One region of the Neoundibacterium parvum genome, then DNA from elsewhere that is predicted to be linked to it. Evidence: riboswitches for the same ligand, from Rfam matches in the RefSeq annotation. Region 1 holds a riboswitch; the other holds the start of a gene.

Evidence for each region. Region 1 has a riboswitch for thiamine pyrophosphate ahead of thiC (phosphomethylpyrimidine synthase ThiC). Riboswitches for the same ligand answer to the same signal wherever they lie in the genome.
Region 2: linked by a shared signal. The riboswitch ahead of EJN92_RS20855 (TonB-dependent siderophore receptor) and the one ahead of thiC (phosphomethylpyrimidine synthase ThiC) in region 1 are both predicted to bind thiamine pyrophosphate.

The regions. Positions count from the first base shown of each region.
Region 1 covers NZ_CP034464.1:1,126,111-1,129,531, forward strand. Annotated here, with positions in the region: gene thiS (sulfur carrier protein ThiS) at 1-132, opposite strand, end outside; gene thiC (phosphomethylpyrimidine synthase ThiC) at 140-2,053, opposite strand; TPP riboswitch at 2,134-2,232, opposite strand; gene EJN92_RS04760 (tetratricopeptide repeat-containing diguanylate cyclase) at 2,356-3,421, opposite strand, start outside.
Region 2 covers NZ_CP034464.1:4,789,127-4,792,547, forward strand. Annotated here, with positions in the region: gene rarD (EamA family transporter RarD) at 1-713, shown strand, start outside; gene EJN92_RS20850 (hypothetical protein) at 761-1,204, opposite strand; TPP riboswitch at 1,405-1,541, shown strand; gene EJN92_RS20855 (TonB-dependent siderophore receptor) at 1,620-3,421, shown strand, end outside.

The sequences.
Region 1 (3,421 bases):
CCTAGCCACGATCTGGCGATTTACCGCCACCGCGATCGCCTTCCCATCTAGCTGCAAAGCGCTAATTAACTGCGCCAGAGTTTGCTCCTTAGCGCACTCATAAGCATCACCATTCAAGACGATAGTAATCATTCTCAACTCACTGTTTTTGGTAAATTTCAGCGCCCGATTTAATGAACTCTATAGACTTCACTTCCATCCCTTTTTTCAGGGCGGCGATCTCGCTAATGCCTTGCTTGGCAGCGTAATCGCGCACTTCTTGCGTGATTTTCATAGAGCAAAAATGCGGGCCGCACATGGAGCAAAAATGCGCCACTTTAGAAGAATCCTTAGGCAACGTCTCATCATGGAATTCACGCGCCTTATCCGGATCGAGACCGATATTAAATTGATCGTCCCAACGGAATTCAAAACGCGCTTTCGACAAGGCATTGTCACGGATCTGCGCACCCGGATGCCCCTTCGCCAGATCCGCCGCGTGGGCGGCGATCTTGTAAGTAATGATGCCGTCTTTAACATCGGCCTTATTCGGCAAGCCCAGATGTTCTTTCGGCGTGACGTAGCACAGCATCGCGGTGCCATACCAGCCTATTTGCGCCGCGCCTATCCCAGAGGTGATGTGATCGTAGCCGGGCGCGATGTCGGTAGTCAAAGGTCCTAAAGTATAGAAAGGCGCTTCGTGACATTGCTCCAGTTGCAGATCCATATTTTCTTTGATCAGGTGCATAGGGACATGACCTGGCCCCTCTATCATGACCTGTACATCGTGCTTCCAGGCGATCTGGGTCAGCTCGCCCAGAGTTTTTAACTCACCTAGCTGCGCTTCGTCATTCGCGTCGTAAATCGAGCCGGGACGCAAGCCATCGCCGAGCGAGAACGAGACATCGTAAGCCTTCATGATTTGGCAAATATCTTCAAAATGCTCGTACAAAAAACTCTCTTTATGATGCGCCAGACACCATTTCGCCATGATAGAACCACCGCGCGAGACGATACCAGTCAGACGTTTGGCGGTCATAGGCACATAGCGCAGCAAGACACCTGCATGTATCGTGAAATAATCGACGCCCTGCTCCGCTTGTTCGATTAAGGTATCGCGGAAAATTTCCCAAGTCAGGTCTTCGGCTTTACCGTTAACCTTTTCCAGCGCCTGATAAATCGGCACGGTGCCTATAGGTACAGGAGAATTGCGGATGATCCATTCGCGGGTTTCATGGATGTGTTTGCCGGTCGAAAGATCCATGACATTGTCGCCGCCCCAGCGTATCGCCCAAGTCATTTTCTCGACCTCTTCACCGATCGATGAAGTCAAGGCCGAGTTGCCGATATTCGCGTTGATCTTCACCAGAAAATTGCGGCCTATGATCATAGGCTCGACTTCAGGGTGATTGATGTTGGCGGGGATAATCGCGCGGCCGCGGGCGACTTCGCTGCGTACGAATTCTGGAGTAATCTCCGCAGGAATACTCGCGCCAAAAGACTGGCCCGGATGCTGACGCCCCATTACTTCAGCCAGACGCATCCCCATAGGGCCCGAACTTTTCAGCTCGGCCAGATACTGGCTGCGCTGCAGATTCTCGCGGATCGCGATGTATTCCATTTCCGGTGTGATGATGCCTTGCCGCGCGTAATGCATCTGACTGACATTTTTACCCGGCAAAGCACGACGCGGCTTACGCGTCAGGTTAAAGCGCAACTCCGCCAGCGCCGCATCATTCATACGTTCTATCCCGTATTGCGACGATGGCCCGGCCAATTCTTCAGTGTCATTGCGCTCGGCAATCCAGGCACCACGCACCGATGCCAGGCCAGAACGGATATCTATCGTGGCAGCAGGATCAGTGTAGGGCCCCGAGGTATCGTAGACGTAAATCGGCGGATTTTTTTCAGAGCCAAACATGGCCGGCGTATCAGCTTGCGTGATCTGACGCATAGGTACGCGGATGTCTGGGCGACTGCCCTGTACGTAGATTTTTTTTGAATTCGGTAAAGCTTGAATAGCGGCCGTATCGACGGTCGCCGTGGCGGATAAAAACTTCGGATTGGCATTCATGGTGGTTGGCTCCTTTGCGTGTAACTTAGTGGCATGGAGCCAGCAAAGGAGTTGCCGTTGAAGGCGGCAAACGTGGTTTGCGCCGGTAGCGGCTGCTTCCCTTCGCTGGCATTATCCAGATCAGGTTCGAGGGTATTTCTCACCCGACAGAAAAACTGTCAGGACCCCTAGCGTGGTATTCGGTACTACTTAAATTTTATTTCTGCTTCAACATCACAAGCGGACGAATTATAACGAGTATTCAGTTTTTTTGGCGACTGATTTTTCTAGCTCTGGTTTATGTTCGCGCTGCTTGATTCGATTCAGGCATGCGTTGCTTTCTCTTGAACCGGGCCTAGCACCTCTATCATATCGACCATCTTGGCACTAATTGCAGCCGATAAATCGCGCTCCAAAATCGGCATCGCCACTTCATACGGCACCAGCAAACGTGCCAGACCGTAGGCACGATTACGACCGTGCGCCTTACCCAGATACAGTGCCATGTCGGCAATCTGCAAGGTTTTTTCCCAGTCGCAAGCAGTTTCGGGAACACCAGAAAAAGGCAGAGAAATAAAACCCGCAGTCACGGTCACCGGTATCTGTAAATCACCGACTTTAACAGGAGTATCACCAATCGCGCGTAACACTCTATCGACTAGTCTGGTGATCTGGGCGGGATTCGATTTAGGCGAGTAAATCAAAAATTCTTCGCCGCCCCAACGCAAGACCATGTCGCTATCCCGCACCGATTTTTTCAGTCGTGCTGCAATGTCGGTCAATACGCTATCCCCAGCGGCATGGCCCCAAGTGTCATTGATATGTTTAAACAAATCGATATCGAGCAAGATCAGGCAATCTGGATTGTCTACACTCTCTGCGCGCCTTTCAGCATTGCCTAAGGCGGCCCGCGACTTCATCAATTCCACAAAAGAGCGGCGGTTATGCAAACCAGTAAGCTGATCTCTGACCGCGTGGAACTCCAATTGGGTATTCACTTGCTGTAGTTGCTCATTGACTTTTTTGACGCGCCTATACATCAGAAACACGAAAATCCCCACCATCACCGTCAGTACCGCACCCAAGATAGTCACTATTTGTTGCAGATGCTGATTTTTAATATCAGCGTCCTTAAGCGCATTTTCTTTGCCTAATAACTCTATCTGTTTTTGCCTTTGCTCCGCATTAAACTGCTCTTGCATGCCGGCCACCGCTTTCGAGCGATTCGTAGTAAACAATTCATTGCTGAGTTTTTGCTGGCGTCGCAAGGTAGCGAGTGCCTCTTTATACATGCCGGCGTTTTCATACATCGTGGCCAATTCTCCGAGTACGGCCTCGACATCCGCCTTGGAATCGGAGTCTTCAAAATACTTTATTCCTGCATTAAAA
Region 2 (3,421 bases), 1.2 Mb from region 1:
GGGCATGGGTGCGACTAGTGCTTCGCACGCCAAAATTGATAGCAGGCTTCGGCGCAAGCGCGCTACTACTCTCGATTAACTGGTTCATTTACATCTGGGCGATTAACAATGGAAGAGTAATCGACGCTAGCCTCGGATATTTCATCACCCCCTTAGTGAGCGTGCTACTTGGCTATGCGTTCCTACATGAGCGATTGCCGCGCTTACAAAGTGTGGCACTAGGTTTCGCCGCTGCTGGCGTCGCGTGGTTGGCATGGCAAACCGGTCATCCACCCTGGATAGGCTTAGCACTTGCACTGTCTTTTGGTACTTACGGCCTACTAAGAAAAACCGCGGCCCTAGGCGCATTGGAAGGATTATCCCTGGAAACAGCCCTGCTCTTTCCGTTTGCACTAGGCTATTTACTTTGGCTAAGCGATCAAGGTCAAACCAGCTACCTAACAAGTAGCGATAGCGCCCGCTGGTTATTATTGGCGGCGGGCCCTATCACCGCCATTCCCCTACTCCTATTTGCCACAGCTGCCAGACGCATTCCTATGGCGACCCTAGGCGTCTTACAATACATTTCACCCACGATACAATTGATACTCGGTGTCTATCTCTATAATGAATCGTTTGGTTCAGCACGACTCATGGGCTTTCTTGCAATATGGCTAGGCTTAGCGCTGTATTCTTTCGAAGGTATTAGAAATACGTATTTAGCGAGAAAATGAACTCGTCACGACAGCAAGAAACACGGCATGTCGATTAAAAAACTGCCTTAAGCGAAGTCGCGTATCCATAAGTTAGCTTCATCCAAATTATCAAAAATGGCGAAGGGCCAATCGAGCGCACTATAATTTTTAATCGCTACTGGCCGCATGAAGGCCAGTCCTTCCAGATGCGCAGGGATAACATAGGCGGTCGCCTTATGCGCCAGACCCGCCCCTTTTAACATTTTCAACAGCTCCGCATGACCCACCATCACCTCGGGTGACGCCAATACGCTGCCTGAAAATTCGACAATTTCGGTGAATGGCCCTTGTCCGACATGGCTACTGAGAAATTCCCCCTCAAGTGCCACCAAAGCATTCATTAATTCCAGATTAAATGGCCCACAAGCTTGTACCGAAATAGTCTTGCCTCGCAAGGCCATATCTACCCGTCCATGTTGCTTGAAAGCGCCTTGCGCATGTTGCACGGTACTGTTTTTTACGGTTTTCATTCCACACCTAATTCCGACTTCAACTCTGACTTTGACTTTGACTCTGACATCACGCTGTAAGCTATGGCTCAAGCAGTACTATTATAGATCTCAGTATACAAGAATGCTTAGCTTACCAAGTCTCACACCTGGCAAGATGGCAGCCATTGTTGTAGGTCAAGAACAGCAGTCAGAATCAAGTTCGCTTTTGTGATAAAGTACGCGCTCGCTAGGGGTCCTGGATTTATGAGGAATACGCCTGCACTTTAGAGTGCTGCTATTTTTCGAATTTGGGTGAGAGAGTCCCTTCCTACCTGATCTGGATAATGCCAGCGAAGGGAAGCGCAAAGTGCTTCATTCTTCTTTGTTTGCTCCCGCGCCATGCAAGGTCCAGTCAGACCATATTCGCAATCACGCGCAACAAAAAGAGCACATCATGTCTAAGCAAAATCATCGTCGTTCCGTCCTTACCTTAGCGATCGCACAGGCCTTCGTATTTGCGCCATCCGCATACGCCCAAACTAAAGAACAATCTCTGCAAGAGGTGATCATCACAGCTAGCAAAGCGAGTGAACTGCAAGAGCGGAGCACTAAAGCCGGCGGTTTCATAGAGACCACTTTACTCGAAACACCGGCCTCGGTCAGCGTTTTTACACTAGCACAAATGCAGGATTTACGCATACGCCAAACCAGCGATGCCATGAAATTCGATGCTAGCGTCAACGACGCATATAACGCTGTGGGCTACGCTGAACAATTCTCCATCCGCGGCTTCGCGCTCGATAATGCATCGAGTTACCGCAAGGATGGTTTTGCGATTCCAGGCGGTGCCTCCATCCCGCTTGAGAATAAAGAACGCATAGAAGTATTAAAAGGCATAGCCGGCTTCCAGGCAGGTTTTGCGACTCCAGGTGGTATTTTGAACTACCTCACCAAGCGCCCTAGTGCTGCAGCACTGCGTTCAGCGACACTGGAAGTAAGCGAGCGCGGCACGGCGTACGGCGCCATTGACCTCGGCGGTATGTCAGACGACAAACGTTTCGGCTATCGTATCAACGCTGCTGGCGAACGCATGCGCTCCTACATCAAGGGTGCCGATGGTGAACGCCAGTTTGTTTCCGGCGCATTTGACTGGCATATCAGCCCGCAAGCCTTGCTGCAACTCGATCTCGATTACCAACATAAATCACAATTATCGGCACCCGGCTTTCAACTATTCAACGGCACCGACCTGCCTCAGGGAATCAAGGCCGACATGATGCTCAACGACCAGCCATGGGCCAAACCAGTTGACACGCGCAATAGCAATCTCGGCCTGCGCTTTGAGTATCAGATCAACGCTGACTGGAGTGCCTCGATAGCGGCGAACAAGCATGAATTCAAACGTGACGACTACACCGCCTTCCCTTATGGCTGCGGATCGGCCAATCTCTACCCCGGCTATTGCGCCAATGGTGACTATGATGTGTACGACTACCAGAGTGTCAACGAATCTAAATCGATATTCGGCACTCAAGCCCAGATCAATGGAAAATTCAATACCGCCGGAATAAAACACCAGATTGCTGTGGGTGCATCAAGCTCGCAAAGACGCGATTATTTCGGCGATTACATCTATGAATGGGTAGGCACTAGCAATATTTTCCATCCACAGATTACACCTCAATCGGCTAACTCTAGCGGTCCCGTTGTGCTTCGCCGTACCGATAAGGAATGGTCCTTATTCGCACAAGACATCATCAGCCTCAGTGACGCCTTGAATCTGCATCTGGGCCTGCGTCATCAGCACATAGATCGTAGTCAGCTAAATAACAAGGGTTATACCAACAGCTATCTGTTGCCGAATCTCGCACTGGTACTAAAACCTGCGAATTACTGGTCGGTTTATGCCGCGTACAGCGAAGGACTAGAGCACGGTGGCATTGCGCCAAAAAACACCAGTAATGAAAATCTCATGCTTAGCCCGGGAAAGTCTCAGCAATTTGAATTCGGTAGCAAGGCCGAACTGGGCACAGCTTTAGTTGTCTCGGCCTCAGTCTTTCGCATTACTAAGCCTCTGGAATATATCAATGCCAACAACACTTATGTCAGCAATGGCGATGCCATACACACTGGACTAGAGTTATCGGCGCTCGGCACCTTAAGTCCGCAATTAAGCCTAGGGGCCAGCCTGACGGCGATTGATGCACGCCAAAAGAATATTGGCGATGCTCTGCTCGAAGACAAACGCGTGACCAA